2 linked regions of the Bernardetia sp. MNP-M8 genome follow. The protein of the gene in region 2 interacts with the protein of the main gene of each other region in a pairwise test. Links are inferred from orthologs where the notes say so. Each region holds a gene or a part of one and is shown on either strand. Other genes may lie near its edges. The genes, in order: V9L04_RS18710 and def.

Region 1 (8,320 bases), 860 kb from region 2 along the record:
CAATATCAACATGAGGATGAGGAAAAAATCCTTCTATTGCACTATGACTAAACAATCCAATTGCTGACATAAGCCAAATTCCGATAGAAATTGCACCCAATACTCCATAAACTAAATTATAGGGAGCTTCTAAAAGTGTGATTAATTCGTTCATGGCTTTGTTATTTTATTATTGTAGTAAGTCGTAAATAGATGCAAATAAGCAAAACTTATTTTAAAGTAGGTTTAATCTTTAAGTAAAGTAGTTTTAGTTTTTAAAATTTATGACTTAAAGTGTTTGTGGTTATATTTACGTAAAGTATCAAAAGAAGGTTTTGTTTTGCAATAACTATTCCAATTATAATTTTGCTAATACGCTCATTTAGAGCAGATTATTTTGTTAAAATATTTTTAACAATTTGATTTAATATTGATTTTTGATGATGCTTTTTATGCAAAAAACTAAATTTGACTTGCCAATTGTATTAAGAAACTCTTAGCTTTGTAGAGCAAAATATTTAATATAACAATAATCATGTTACAAATCGCAGACTTTGTTTTTGAAAATATTCTTTATTTTTTTATACCATCTACTTTATTAGGAATAGTTGGGTTTTTATTACTATCCTTTTCTAGTGGTGCAGGGTTTTCACTCAAAATGACCATTCACCATTTAAGTCAATTAGATTTAAAAAATGAACTTACCATAATAGGAATTATTCTTTCTGTACTATGTTTTTTAATGGGAGGTAGTTTAGCTTCACTACATTTTTATTCTTATCAGAAAGCAGGAACAGAAGTAAAATCATTTATAGAAAATAATGAAATACTTTTACAAGTAGAAAATACTGAACTAGCATTAGATTTGGTAGATACACTCTCTTTGTATTTGCAAAAATTAAAACTAGATGATGGACGTAAGTACCTTTCTAGAGAAGAAATCCATCTTACAGTTTTCTCAAAGGATAAACAAAATAGTATTTATTTGATACTACAACAAGATAGGAAGAAAGACAATCAATTATGGGTTTCTTACAAATTATCTGAAAATAGCTTTCAAGAATGGGAAATAGGAAAAATACCTATTTATAATCCACTATTACTAAATATATTTGATGAGAAAACAATAAGAATCGCTAATCGCCACAAAGAATGATAAATTAGCTTAAAGAATATGTAACCTATTAAAAAAGGAGAATCTTAACAATTTAACTTTATCAGTAGTTTAACTATCTAAAAAAGCAATCTATTATGAAGAAATTTGATTATTCACGCAATTATAAAGAGCTTGATTTACGTAAAAATCCAGAGTTATATGCTGTTGGAAAAGGAGAGCAAGGTGTTTTGTTGGTAGAGCCTTATAAATCTGAAATATTACCTTATTGGAGATTCAAGACTCCCGAAATAGCAAAAGAATCTTCTGAAAAGATTTATCAATTATTTCTATCATATTTGAATGAAGAAGATTTTGTAGGCGCAGATATGGCTCGTAAATTTTTACAGATGGGCTATACTCGTTCACGAAGATATGCCAATTATAAAGGAGGAAGAAAATACAAAGGAGAAGTTCCTAAAGATAAAAAAGGACAAAGTGGTTCGCATGGAAGACCTCAATTAGAACGTCAAGAAGAAGACCCTGTAAAAGCCGAATCTGCTAGAATTTTTAAAGAAAAATGGTTTTTAGCAAAAGACAATGAAGAGTATTTAAAACAAAAGAAAATATTTCAAGAAAATTATTCAATGTAATTCAAGTTGTTGGTAGCTTCTAAGGTCAGGTATATCAATAAAATAAGTCGCAGAGACCAAAAAAAAGTACGAAACCAGTTTCTAAAAACAAGTTTTTCGATAGTTTTTATATCGTAGCCTTTGCTTAGTTTTCCATGTAGAGGAACAAAAATCCAAGCTGTCAGAATCCAAAGTAGAAGAGTAAAGACTAAAGCAATACTAGAAAAAGAATAAAAATTACTCATTCTGTTTCTTATACTTTCGCCTACATAATTGTTTTGAAGAGTATAATCTACTTCATATCCTTCCCAAACGAGCCAAAAGGATAATCCAAGTTCTATGAGCATAGGTAAAATTACTATTTTTCCTGTCAGTGTAGTATGTGCAGAATGGAAGTTATGAAAATTTTGTTTGCCTACTTCTTTAAAAATAGGATAATGAACTATCTGCACAAACCAAATAAGTCCAACTAAAAAGCTGGTAATCAGTAGGTTTGAAAGTAAAATAGGAGACATAATTGAGGATTGAAAATTAAGTAATTTTTTTAAACTAGGATTAATTTATGATTTTGTGCAACCAAATTTAGGAATTAGCATCTCAAATATAAATTTATCTCAAATTAATTACTAAATCTATCGTTTATGAACTTTGTTAAAGTATCTGCTTCTTTTTTTATTTTTATTTCCATTTATTTTTTTTCTTCCATTTCTACATTTGCTCAATTAGATAAAAATTCGTGTCAAGAAATTTTAGGTGGTTTAAAAACAAAAGACTTTGAGGGATTATCGCTCATTACACACATACTAACAACAGATTCTCTTGTACAAAAGCCTTCTATTTATGTTTCTGCTCCTTTATTACTTGTTTTTAAGGAAAACTATCTCATAATAGAAGGTAATAGTGAAAAAAATCAAAGAAGTGTATATTTGCCTTACAACAGAATTAAATTTATTACAACTTACAACTGGAAACGTATCTTTTCTAGTGGCAAAACAATAGAGATTCATTTAATGGATTGATGAGAAACAAATAAATATTTGCTTTTATCTTAGCCAATTTGTGACAAAACTTTCAAACAAAGTTTTTACCTTTGCATCAAATACCAAAAATCACAGTTATTAATTTATAAAAATGCAATCGGAACAAACAACTGCACATTGGCTTCCAAAAGTAAGAATCATTAACTCAGAATATGATTCGAAAAAAGAATTTTGTATTGGAATAGCAGATGGAAAAATTACCCATCTAGTAGAATACAATCCCTCTATAACAATTCCTATAAATTATAAAAAAATAGATTGTGAAGGTGCTTTTGTTTCAGTGGGTTGGTGCGATATGCGTGCTTTAGTAACTGAACCAGGAATGGAGCATAGAGAAACGCTAAATACAGCAAGTAAAGCTGCAAGTTTGGGAGGTTTTACACAAGTTGCCATTTTACCAAATACGAAACCAACTTTAGAAAATAAAGAAAATGTTTATTTTTTAGAACAAGAAAATAAAAAATCTAATTCAAGAGTAGAATTTTTAGCAATTGCAGCCCTTACACACAAAGCAGAGGGACAAGAAATGACGCAAATGTATGACCTTCATAAAGCTGGTGCAGTTGCTTTTTCCGATGGCTTGAAAAATGTGTCTCATACAGGCGTTTTGATGCGAGCTTTACAGTATGCACAGGCTTTTGATGGACTTGTTATGCAACTTCCTTCTGATAAAAATCTTGCTAATGGACACATGCATGAAGGAATTACATCGACAAAATTAGGTTTGAAAGGTTTGCCATCTATTGCTGAGGAAATGATGATTCAAAGAGATTTGGAAATTTTGCGTTATACAGGTGGAAAAATTCATTTTTCTACTATTTCGACGGCTCGTAGTGTAGAACTTATCCGAAAAGCAAAACAAGAAGGATTAAACGTAACATGTGATATAGCAGCCTATCAACTCTCTTTTTTAGATGAAGATTTGGCTAAAAATTCATTTATTTTTGATACATTTTTGAAAACTTTTCCCCCTTTCCGTACTCAAAATGATGCGACGGCAATTTTGGAAGGCTTGAAAGATAATACAATTGATGTTATTGTTTCGAATCATAATCCACACGATGAAGAAACTAAAAAACTAGAATTTGATTTGGCAGAATTTGGAATAATTAGTTTTCAAACAGCTTTTGCAGCTATCAGAAAGCAAACTGAACATATTTTGAGTATAGAAGAATTAATAGAAAAATTTACTACCAATCCAAGAAAATTACTAAAACTAGAGCAACCTCAAATCAAAGAAGGACAAAAGGCTAATTTGACAGTCTTTTATCCTGACCAAGAATGGGAATTTAGAAAAGAAACAAATGTATCAAAGTCTAAAAATTCTCCGTTTTTTGAATTAAAAAATAATTTGAAAGGCAAAGTTATAATAACATTTTGAAAATTAAACTTATCAGTACATCTCAAAGATGTCTGACAGTTAAAACACAAACTTCTAAATTACATGAAAAACATTCTTATTTTATTTTTGCTTTTTTCTCTTTGTCTAACCTCTTTTGCTCAAACTGTGAAATCAAAAGATGTAGCTCAGATTATGCAAACTTTTCAGAATCAACAAAAGGCGTGGAATAATGGCGACTTAGAAGGATTTATGAATGGATATTGGCAATCTGACTCTTTAAAATTTATTGGAAAGAATGGAATTACATATGGATATGAAGCTACTCTGAACCGTTATAAAAAATCATATCCTGATACAGCAACAATGGGCAAACTTCAATTTGATATTTTATCCTTTAAAAAATTAGATAAAAAACATGTTTTTGTAATTGGAAAATGGCATCTTAAAAGAGATGAGAAAGAAGATTTAGAAGGTCATTTTACGTTGATTTGGGAGAAAATCAATAAAAAATGGGTGATTATTGCAGATCATTCTAGCTAGAAATAAATTAAAAATTTAGATTTTAGAAGTAAGAAGTAAAAGCCAATAAAAAAGAGTTCAAAAATTAATATTTGAACTCTTTTTTGATTTTTATACCGTTTCTGTTTTTAATAAATTTTCTTTTACCAAATATTCAGCAATCTGAATAGCATTTGTGGCAGCTCCTTTACGAAGATTATCAGCCACAACCCACATATTGAGCGTGTTTTTCTGACTTTCATCTCTTCTGAGTCTTCCTACAAAAACCTCATCTTTTCCTTCTGAATTAATTGGCATTGGATATTCAAATTTGCTTACATCGTCCTGTAAAATAATTCCTTCTGAATTTTTCAAGATTTCTCGTACTTCATTCAAATCAAAATCATTCTCAAACTCTACATTGATTGCTTCTGAATGTCCTCCCATAGTTGGAATACGAACAGCAGTAGCTGTCACCTGAATAGAGTCATCACTCATAATTTTTTTGGTTTCCAAAACCATTTTCATTTCCTCTTTTGTATAGCCATTTTCTAAGAAAACATCAATATGAGGAAGTACATTTAAATCAATAGGATGTGGATATACTTTTGTTGCTGTTTCGCCTTTTCGCTCACTCATAAGCTGATCAACAGCAGCTTTTCCAGTTCCAGTTACAGACTGATAGGTAGAAACAACTACACGTTTGATTTTATATTTTTTATGTAATGGATTGAGAGCCACTACCATCTGAATTGTTGAACAGTTTGGATTGGCAATTATTTTATCATTTTCATTTAGGTCGTGAAGCTCATGAGAGTTTACTTCTGGTACAACTAATTTGTAGTTTGGATTCATTCTCCAAGCCGAAGAATTATCGATTACAATTGTTCCTTTTTCTGCAAACTTTGGAGCAAACTCTAAAGAAACAGAACCTCCAGCTGAAAAAATAGCAATATCTGGAACAGCATCGATAGCTTCTTGCATGCTATGTACACGATATGATTTTCCATCAAATTCAATTTTATTTCCTACTGAACGCTCCGAAGCAACAGCAATAAGCTCAGAAACAGGAAATTTACGATTTTTCAAAACTTGTAACATTTGAGTTCCTACAAGTCCAGTAGCTCCTACAACAGCAATTTTCATTTTTTATGGTAGTTTAGATATATTTTCAATACTGATAAAATAAATTATACTCAAACTCATTAAGATTTAGAAAATTGAGCTACTTATCAGTACACCTCAAAGGTGTCAGACACTTTTTAACTGTACTGACACCTTTGAGGTGTCTGACAGTTCAAGCATATACTTCTAAAACTGATTTTGATTGAGTATAGAACAAAAGTAAGACTTTATGAATTAATTTGTTTCAAAATCTGAATTATGAGATTCAATTTTTGATAATTTAGTAAAATAGATAAAAAAACGCTTCTCTATTACTAGAAAAGCGTTTTTTGTATTTTTATTAAAAATACCATCAAAAACAGTATTTTATCAAATTCAACAGTCTTGAAGGCTGTTATACAAAAATAACCATGATAACCTTTAATTTATTATCAAGCAAAATAATCTATTTTTGTAATACTACTTTTTGTACATATAATTTGTTGTTATGTATAGCTTTCAAAATATAGGTACCACCTACAAATTTTTGAATATTCAGTTCTACATTTCCACCACCTTTACTAGAAGTACGTACTACTTCTTGTCCTGTGATTGTATAAACACGAATATCATAATTACCTGTTATTTTAGGTAATTCAAAACGTACTTTGTCTTGTGTAGGATTTGGATACACTTTTAGACTAATTGCATCAGTAGGATTTAAAATGCCTGTAATTCTATCATATTTGATTCCTATGTCAGAAGACCAAATACCACGTCCGTGCGTACCAATTACAAGTTGCCCATCATTTTCTTTTACCACAAGGCTAAAGACAGCTACTGCTGGGAAGTTAGGAACAAGTGACCAAGAGGCTGCATCATCATAAGAAGCCATAATACCAATTTCTGTTCCGACTAAAAGAGTATCTCCTTTTACAACCATTGAAAAAGGTACTACATCAGGAAATCCTTTACTACTTGTTGTATTTTGACCAAATCCAGAAATATCTTCCCAAGATTGCCCTAAATTTTTTGTACGCCATATTTTTCCTACACCTGCCTGTCCAAATAACATATAGGCTTCATTTCTATTTTCAGGATTAGTTGCAAAGCCAGAAGATACACCAATATTTATTGAATTTGGTAATGGAGAAAATGTTTCTCCTCCATCTTTTGAAAGGAACATAGTACGGTCTTCTGACATTCCACTACCTGCCCAAACGATATTTTGGTCACATAATGAAGGAAATATATTTGTAGTAGAGCCATTGTAATTCCAAAGTTCATCAGTGATAGGTTTTGCTTTCCAGTCTTGTCCAAAATTAGTAGATTTGAATACACCACTAGAACCTACTGCAAATACTACATCAGGAGCTACAGGAGAATATCCCAAGCGAGTAACAAAAGGAGCTGTATCATCTTCTTTATCGCTAATTCCTGTTGATGAAAATGAGACACTATTTCCTCCATCAGTAGAACGAACAATATCATTGTTTGTATAAGAAACGAGCATGAAGTCTGGTTTGGTTGCATGCCAAACACATTCCATTCCATCTCCACCATATACCTCTTTATAATCTGTTGAAGCATCTCCATCTTGACTAATTGAGAGTAAAGAGCCATTGTCTTGTGTTCCTCCTAAGTATTTGTCTTGTGTAGGATGTCTGTCTGCTCTATAAAACTGTGCAGTAGTTACATTATTAGTACCCTTATTGTCAATTTCTTTCCAAGAATTTCCGAAATTATCAGAGTGCCCCAATCCACCATCATTAACAGAAATCAAGCGAGAACCTGCAAAAGTTAACATATGATGATCTACATGAAGCTGATCACCACTAACAGGACCAGGGGTTTCTCCTTGTGATACACGCCCATGTGTCATACGTGTAATTTGGCTATCTTGATAAGTAACATCTCCATAGTTAAGACGCAAAACAGATGAGGCAGTAGGAGAAAATGAAGAGTTTGGAGTCAAGAAAGGCCATAAGAAATAAATTTGATCTACTTCATGTCCTGCATTTACTGTAATTCTATCACTAGGAGTTGTTTCATAAGGAATAGCATGCACAAACATATATTCACGAGTATTTACATAAGTTGGATCATTTGCTTCATCTCTTTCTGTAAAACTAAATTCTCCATCTCCTACATTATCACGAAAAGAAAACATAAGTTGCCTATTGTTTTCTATATCCCAAACTTCAAAAGGCACATCTACATAATCTTGATATACATATTCAGAAGCTGCAACACCTGAAGTAGCTCCTCCTCCTGCAGCTAAAAAACGGTGTGCTTTCTGTGACTTTCCAGGTCCAAAACGAAACTCTACAGTTACAGACTTACTAGGATTTTTTATTTCTACTCTGCCACCCCACTCAACAAAACCAGTAACACTTGTAAAACTAAGAAAATCTAAGTTTTCTTTCTCTCCACCCAAGAATTTACGAACTTTTCGGGTAGTTGCTGTATTTATTGTAGCTTTCCACAAATCTACGCCACCCCAATATACTGTGTTCTCATCTGTTGGATTTACGACAATAGCATTATCATAGAAGCCTTGTTGTAAATAATCTTCTCTTTTCTGAGTACGATTTTCTTCAACTATTTTCCAAGAAATACCTCTATCAGATGA
Region 2 (8,338 bases):
GAAAATACCTTTCGGAATGCCGACACCAAAACTTTTGTTAGAAATTGGAGCTTTTTTCATTCGAACAGAAACCGAATTACTTTTGAAAAGCCGTTGGGTAATTCCTCAAAGATTACAAGATGAAGGTTTTAAGTTTGATTATCCAAATTTAGGAAAGGCTATTGAGCAAACTGTTTGATGATTTGTACCATTATTTTTTTAATAAAAAGAACATAAATAAAATGTTTTCAGTATAATGAATGACTAATCATGACTTCCAATAAAATCAACTTTCATTATGCTTACTTCAGAAATAAAAAACTATATAGACAAAAGTGTTCTTTGTTGGCTTGCAACGGCTGATAAAGATAACATGCCTAATGTTTCTCCCAAAGAGATATTTACTTTCTATAAAGACAATTATATCATCATTGCAAATATTGCCTCTCCTCAGAGTGTCGTTAATATTGTGCAAAATCCAAATGTATGTGTTAGTTTTATTGATGTTTTCGTTCAGAAAGGATTTCAAATAAAAGGAAAGGCAAGTATTATCAAAAAATCAGATGTAGAATTTGAAGAATTAGAAAGACCTTTAATTGAAATGACAAAAGGAAAGTATCCTTTTTCTACAGTTATAAAAATCAAACTAGAGAAGATAAAGAAAATAATTGCTCCTAGTTATATAGTTTTTCCTGAAACTACCGAAAAAGAACAGATAGAAAATGCAAAGAAACTCTACAATTCAAAATAAAAGTATGCAAAAACTCAAAAAAATATTCCTCTGGTTAGTCGGAATCTTGGCTAGTTTGTATCTACTGCTTTGCATTTCAGTTTATTTTTTTCAAGAAAAGCTATTGTTTTTCCCTAGCAAATTAGAAAAAAACTATGTCTTTGATTTTAAAAATAAACATGAAGAGATAACAATTCCCACAAACGATAATATTCATCTTCATGGAGTTTTATTTCATTCCAAAAATGTGGAAAATTCTATATCTGAAACGAAAAAACTTGTTTTTTATCTTCATGGAAATGTAGGTGCTGTTAGTTCTTGGAAAAGTGTTGCTGATGTTTATACAGGCTTAGGCTATGATTTATTTATCTTAGATTATAGAGGATATGGAAAAAGTGAAGGCGAGATACACAGTCAAGAACAGTTTTTTAGTGATGTACAGACAGCTTACAACTTTGTCAGAAAAGAAAAAAAGTATGATGAAAAAAATATAGTTGTTGTTGGTTATTCTGTCGGAACGGCTTCGGCTGCCCTGCTTGCTAGTCAGAATAATCCAAAAGCTCTTATTCTACAAGCTCCTTATTTTAGTATAACTGATATGACACAACGAACTTATCCTTTTTTGCCGACTTTTTTATTAAAATATGAATTCAGAACGGCTGAGTTTCTCTCAAAAACGAATGTTCCTACCACTATTTTTCATGGCACAAACGACAGAGTAATTCCGTATGAGTCTTTAGAAATGATAAAAGAATATTTAGTTAAAAATAATAAATTAGATAATTTCAATTTTATTACTTTACAGAATCAAGGACATGGAGCAATTCATCGTAATCCTGTTTTTTTAAGAAAAATAAAGGAAATTTTATAAAAATATGAATTTATTAGACCTAAAACAATCTTGATTATTTATGCTTTATAGCTTATCAAATAAAGATTATCACGGTTATTTTGTATAACAGTCTTCTAAACTTTGAATAGATAAAATGCTGCTTTTTGTGTTGAGATTTACAACTATAATGTCCTCACCAACGATTTACCACCCATGTCTAGTACTGTATAACTGATGTTACGCAAAAGGCTGCTCTGTGTGCCACAGAGCAGGGTTGAAAAAAACTAAATCCGTGTTCTGTGGCACACAGAACACTAAACTGCGTAACATCAGTACATAAAATATATATTTTTAAATAAAATAATTCTGATACTATTTTGCCAAAACTCTTATTTTTTTATGTTCCTTGTAAAGATGAAAACGAAACTTTACATTTATCCAAACTACTTTTAGATAACAAATTAGTAGCCTGTACGAATTCAATGCCTATAAAAAGTTGTTATTTTTGGCAGGGAAATATGAAAAATGACAACGAACAAGTTTTGATTGCTAAAACATTGCCTGAAAAAATAAAACAGGTGAGTAATTTTTTAGAGCAACATCATTCTTATGACGTGGCATGTATTGCTTGTTGGGAAATAGAAGTAAATGAGAATTATTTTGAATGGGCAAAGAATCAACTTTAAAATTGATTTTTAAAATTATATATTTTTAGGGTATGTTTTTTTATAAAAACGAGTAAATTTGTAAAGATTATAAATTTGCAATTAAAAATAATCTCTTATTCAAGCATTCTGCTTGGAAACTCTTTTTGCATGCAAAATGCACACAAAAAGATAAAGCCTGAGATAAAATCTTGTGCTAGAATTCTTCTTTTTATCAAGCCATTCCCTAAGAAATGTATAAATTCTTTTCTAATAAATCATTATTTCTAAATTCTTTCCTCGTTTTATTCTTTCTTCTATTTATTCAGAACTTGGCTTTTGCACAAATTGGAGGAAAAACATCTTTAGAATTTATTAATCTTCCTACACATGCACGAGTAATTGGCTTGGGAGGAGCAAATATCACATCTCAAGATACTGGAGACCAACAAGATATAAATATGCACATCGAAAATCCTGCACTCCTTACTGAGCAAACACATGACCGATTGTCATTGGCTTATTATGGATATTCAGCAGGAATTAGTAATGTAAATCTAGCTTATGGACATGATTTTAAAAAATTAGGACGTTTTTCAAATCTTGCTTTTTCATTTCAATATCTTGATTATGGAAACATTGAAAGCTATGATGCTTTGGGAAACTCTTTGGGAGAAATAAATGCTAGTGAATATAGTTTTGGAGTGAGTCATTCTCAAAAATTTGATGCCTTTCGGGTTGGTGGAACTTTGAAAATTGCAGGTTCGCAGCTTGCTGGATTCAATGCAACAGGCGTTTATGTGGATTTGGGAGGAACACTAACACACCCAGACAAAGATTTGCGTTTTGGATTAGTTATGAATAACTTAGGTTTTCTGATTAGTAATTATTCACCTACTTCAGAATATGAAATGCCTATGAATATTCTTTTGGGAGCTTCTTTAAAACCTGAAAAAATGCCTGTTCGTTTCTCATTGACATTACAACAGCTTTTTAGAAAAAATATTGTTTATAATGACCCTGCAAGAAGTACAACTTTAGATGCAAATGGACAAGTAGTGGTAGAAGAAACGAGTGTTATTGATAAAACACTTCGAAGAGTTGTTTTGGGAGCAGAAGTTATTTTTAGTAAGAATTTTAATGTTCGTGCAGGATATAATTTTTTGCGTCGTCGTGAGTTAGTCGTAACAGCTAGACCTGCTTTTGTAGGTTTTTCATTTGGTGGAGTTTTGCGTGTTCGTTCATTTGAATTTGCATATTCCCGTTCTTTGGCACATATTGCAGGAGGAACAAATAACTTTACACTTACATTGGATACGAAAAAGTTATTTCGAAAAAATTAGAATTTATTTGAAATTAAAATCATATTTTATTTACTCCTTTAGGAGTTTCATATTGGTAGAAAAAGAAAGTGTACAAAATGCATTTTACTCCGTAGGAGTTTAATATCGGTAGCGTTTGTATTTTTATCAATTCAAAAAAATAATATGTTAAAAGATATAATTAGTAAACTTCGCAAATACGAGGTTTTGATTCGCAAAGCAGTCAATACAAGTATGCAGGGTGAAAGTCATTCTGTTTTTAAAGGTTCAGGATTAGAATTTGATGATGTTCGTCAGTACAATTATGGCGACGATGTTCGTACTATCAATTGGAATATCTCGGCAAAAGGACATGGCGCATATATCAATACTTACAAAGAGGAAAAAGAACAAAACGTTTTTTTTGTGCTTGATGTTAGTGCTTCTCAGCGTGTAGGAGCGCAAGGACTGCAAAAACTGGATATTGGAAAAGAAATTTGTGGCGTTTTAACCATTTCTGCTTTGCGTGAACAAAGTTCGGTAGGACTTCTTTGTTTTAGTGATAAAAGAGAGCGTTATGTACGTCCAGATAAAGGAAACCGACAAGCAGCCCAGATTTTGAAGGTGATTTTTGATTTGAATCCTACTTCTGACCAAACCAACCTCACTAAAGCCATTACGATGGCAATGAATATCATTAAACGAAAAAGTGTAATGATTTTGGTTTCAGATTTTATTGATGAAAATTATGAAGCTGCGCTAAAAGGAGTTGCCAAACAGCACGATTTGATTTGTATTCATTTGGGCGACCCAAGAGAACAAGATTTGCCACAACTCGGTATCGTTCAGATTTATGATAAAGAATCTGGAAAATCAGTTTGGGTAAATACTTCATCAAAAGAATATCGTCAGCATTTTGAGAAACAGTTTACACAAAAAAGAGAAGAGTTAGAAAACCTTTGTAAACGCTATGGAGCAGATTATTTGTATTTGAGTACACACGATGATTATGTTCCTAAGTTGATAAAGCTTTTCAAACTGAGAAAGACGAGAAGAAAATAAATTAATTAGAGTCTATTAAATCAGTTTTTTTATCACTATAAATTTTTTTTGAATAAAAAAAGCAAGGTAAATTTCTGAAAATCAATAAATTATTAAGTTATATTAAAAAAAGATGAAATTTTTTGTGAATTTTATTTGCAGAATTAAAAAAGTAGTCTTACCTTTGCATTGCATTAAGGGAAACAAAGCAACAAAATAATCAAAAAAAGATAAAAATTGTTGCAAAAGAGTTTTAAAAAATAATATTTAACAATAAAATAAATTCTAATTTTATTTGTAAATTAAAAAATAAAAAACTACCTTTGTGTTACCAAAAACAAAAGCCTTCTTAGCTCAGCTGGTAGAGCAATTGATTTGTAATCAATAGGTCAACGGTTCGATCCCGTTAGAAGGCTCAATATAGTATTTCAAATGAAAGTTAGAAATATTGAAGTGCTAAAAAAGTGTAAGAGTGATAAATTGCACAAAATATTAAATCCCAATTCAGACTAAATTTATTTAGATTGAATTGGGATTTTTTTTGCCTTTTAACATTTTAGCTAAACTATTCTAGTTCTTATATTTTGTACCTTTATCGCTCAACAGAAACAATCCAAATAAGCTATTAAAGAAAGAATGAATCATAAAGTAAAATCATTTCCAAAAAAAAATATTCTCTATTTTATATTTTTTAGTGTTTTATCTATTTCTCTTTTTTCATGTGAGCCAAAAGATGAAATGATTAGTACAGATAAGAGCAATAGAATCAGTTTTTCGCCTGATACTGTATTTTTTGATACACTTTATACAGGTTTCGAATCGCCTGTACAGCGTGCTAGTATCAAAAATTTTAATAAAGAAGCTCTGAATATTTCACGTCTGTATCTTCAAACTGGAGAAAACTCACCTTTTCGTTTGACTATAAATGGAATTAAGAGACAAGAAGCAACAGATATTTTTCTGAGAGGAAATGATAGTTTACGTATCTTTTTAGATATTATTCCTCCTACATTGAATACTGATGGAATTACCAAATTAGAAGATTTTTTGGTGGTGGAAAGTAATGGAAATATTGAAAAACTGCCTTTGATTGTGTGGTTACAAGATGGGATTTTATTAGAAGATTCTGTTTTGGATTGTCAGACTGTTTGGAGTGGAAAAAAGCCATATATTGTTAAAGGCAATGTGTTGGTAGACGAGAATTGTAAACTAACCATAGAAGCAGGTGTAAAAGTGGTTTTTCTGACAGATGCTGCTCTTTTGGTAGCTGGTTCTTTGGAAATAAATGGAAATTCAACTGAAAATGTAAAGCTAGGAAGTTTTAGAAATGATGGAGCATTTGAAAATGCGTTAGGACAATGGTTTGGAATCTTGTTTGGAGAAAATAGTAAAAATAATAGAATTTCTTATGCCATGATAGAAAATGCCAAAACAGGAATACGTTTTGGAACGCCTGATAATGATACAATTCCAGATTTGGTTATTGAAAATACGATTATCAGAAATATGGCTGACGCTGGTGTTTTTTGTTTGAATTCTGATGTATTGATTCAAAATACACTTATTCATAATTGTTTGAATCGAACTTTTTCAGCAGGAGCAGGAGGAAATTATTATTTTTATAATAATACGTTTGCCAATTTTGGATTTAATTTTTTTAGAGAAGAACCTTCTTTTGAGCTTTCAAATACCTTAGCATTTGTAGATACAACAGGAAATGAACAAATTATCAGAGAAGATTTAAAAGCCTATTTTATAAATAACATTATTTGGGGAAGTATAGACGAGGAATTGATTTTATTTGCTTCTCCTCAAGCAGGCTTTCAAACATTTTGGAATGCTAATCTTCTGAAAACTAAACTTGTAGATGCATCATTACCAAATATTTTAAATCAAGATCCAAAATTTGAAGATGCTTTTAATGGAAAGTATGGGTTAGATTCGCTCAGTCCTGCCATAAATGCTGGTCTTGATATTGGCTTAGAGATAGATTTGGAAGGCAAAGCCAGAGATTCTAATCCTGATATTGGGGCTTTTGAGAAAGAATAGTTTTAGAATTACGAATTTTATTTTTTAAAAGACTTTTTCATTATCGAACGGTTCGTTTTGAGCGAACCGTTCGGTAAAAAATTGCAAAGAAACTACTTTTTAGGCAATGTAACTCTATAATCAGCAGCTATTTTTCCTTTGCTAATTTTATCTAATTTTCCTTTCAAAAGTTGTTTTCGAAGTGGAGAAAGATAATCAGTAAACAACACACCTTCAATGTGGTCGTATTCGTGCTGAATAATTCGGGCAGCAATTCCATCAAAAGATTCCTCATGAAGCTCCCAATTTTCATCATAATAACGAATTTTGATATTTGGTTTACGAGAAACTTCACCTCTAATCTGTGGAATAGATAAACAACCTTCTTCAAAAGTCCATTCTTCACCTTCTTCTTCCAAAATTTCAGCATTGATAAATACTTTTTTGAAGCCGTCTAGTTCTTCATCCATTGCACCACCATCGACAACAAAAATACGTTTTCCAAGACCAATTTGAGGACCTGCCAAGCCTACACCACTTGCCGAATACATCGTTTCGAACATATCATTTGCGAGTTCTTTTACATCAATAGAACCATCTTGTTTTATATCAGTTGCTTTTTTACGAAGCACAGTATGACCATATACGTATATCGGACGAATCATAATTTCAGATTTTGTTTTTTGAGAATGAAAATAATGACAAAGGTACGGAAAATAAGATTTTTTTGTAAGAAATAATTAATGCAATTGACCATACGGATGCCATATTCCATAGAAATCTTTTATACCTTCTAATCCTGTTTTTATATTTACGTTTGAAACTTTAGCCTCAAACTCTTCTATAAAGTCTTTTTCATTAGTGTTTAAGTGAACTGAGACAATATTTGCTATTTTACTAAAAAACTCTACTACTTTCTCCCTATTTCTATTAAAATCATATTCGCTAATAGTAAAACTAGTAGAATAGTTTTTCCCTTTCAAACGAATTGTAGGAGGAGTGGAAATAGACGAAATATACTCTCCATTTTTCAACATTTGAGTATGTTCAAAACCATTGTGGTATATAAATTCAATTTGCTTTATATCAGAAATAGCAATCCTCTTTTTTCTACCAAATCCTTTTTTGATATAAATAGCTGTTTCTTTTACTTCAATTCCCTTTGTTTGAAAAGCATTAAAAATAAAAGGAATACTTATTAGCAAACCCACAACTCCCCACAGCAAAGGCATTTGTATAAAACTAAGTACTAAGGAAATAGAAATAATAAAACTAATAATTCCTGTCGGAACGGCTACAATTAAAGCTGTATTTCCTCCATAACTTTCAGCCGAAAAAATAACCTGTTCTAGTTTCTTTAATCTTTTGACAAACTTAAAATCCTGTTTAGCAGGAATTTGACTTAACGTTTCAGTTTGATTACAATGCTTTTCTCCTAAATACTTCCAACTTCCTTCTAAAAAAGCAGACTTACAACTTGCACAAATAACAACTTTATCGCCTTCTTTTATCAAATCCCCAGTAATTGGGTCTTGACGACTTTCTTGTAAAATAGGACTGTTTGAAAGAATTGTAATTGAATTTGTCATATTTTTATTAAAAAGTAATTTATGAAAGTTATATTTATGTGATTAACTCTATCAATATATTCAATGAAAATGTATTTAGAAGAATTATCGTTTTTTTTCGTTCAAAATTGGTAGCTATATCTTTTTCATTTCCAGTAAAATTTTCTTCAAGTGATTTCATAATTTTTATACAGTTAGTTCTATTGATTACAAAA

What was found.
Region 1: the proteins of def (region 2) and V9L04_RS18710 interact in binary tests that used the Escherichia coli proteins (3 or more experiments, as listed by UniProt). The link is inferred for Bernardetia sp. MNP-M8 from one-to-one orthologs.

What each region holds. Positions count from the first base shown.
Region 1 is NZ_CP147012.1:4,622,719-4,631,038, forward strand. The notes cover bases 3,724-6,599. They hold V9L04_RS18710 (aspartate-semialdehyde dehydrogenase), read right to left. Parts: upstream 5,731-6,599; coding sequence 4,717-5,730; downstream 3,724-4,716. Other genes in these bases: V9L04_RS18700 (dihydroorotase), read left to right, coding at 3,724-4,125; V9L04_RS18705 (nuclear transport factor 2 family protein), read left to right, coding at 4,189-4,626; V9L04_RS18715 (T9SS type A sorting domain-containing protein), read right to left, coding at 6,155-6,599. In the rest of the region: V9L04_RS18675 (hypothetical protein), read right to left, coding at 1-154; V9L04_RS18680 (hypothetical protein), read left to right, coding at 515-1,135; V9L04_RS18685 (DUF4385 domain-containing protein), read left to right, coding at 1,231-1,725; V9L04_RS18690 (hypothetical protein), read right to left, coding at 1,713-2,219; V9L04_RS18695 (hypothetical protein), read left to right, coding at 2,346-2,723; more of V9L04_RS18700, read left to right, coding at 2,836-3,723; more of V9L04_RS18715, read right to left, coding at 6,600-8,320.
Region 2 is NZ_CP147012.1:3,765,287-3,773,624, forward strand. The notes cover bases 5,445-8,338. They hold def (peptide deformylase), read right to left. Parts: upstream 7,221-8,338; coding sequence 6,669-7,220; downstream 5,445-6,668. Other genes in these bases: V9L04_RS15295 (choice-of-anchor Q domain-containing protein), read left to right, coding at 5,445-6,576; V9L04_RS15305 (hypothetical protein), read right to left, coding at 7,296-8,144; V9L04_RS15310 (hypothetical protein), read right to left, coding at 8,179-8,304. Outside these bases: V9L04_RS15260 (TIGR01777 family oxidoreductase), read left to right, coding at 1-178; V9L04_RS15265 (pyridoxamine 5'-phosphate oxidase family protein), read left to right, coding at 278-730; V9L04_RS15270 (alpha/beta fold hydrolase), read left to right, coding at 735-1,580; divalent-cation tolerance protein CutA, read left to right, coding at 1,919-2,227; type IX secretion system protein PorQ, read left to right, coding at 2,440-3,528; V9L04_RS15285 (DUF58 domain-containing protein), read left to right, coding at 3,673-4,548; more of V9L04_RS15295, read left to right, coding at 5,164-5,444. UniProt on the Escherichia coli protein: Removes the formyl group from the N-terminal Met of newly synthesized proteins. Requires at least a dipeptide for an efficient rate of reaction. N-terminal L-methionine is a prerequisite for activity but the enzyme has broad specificity at other positions.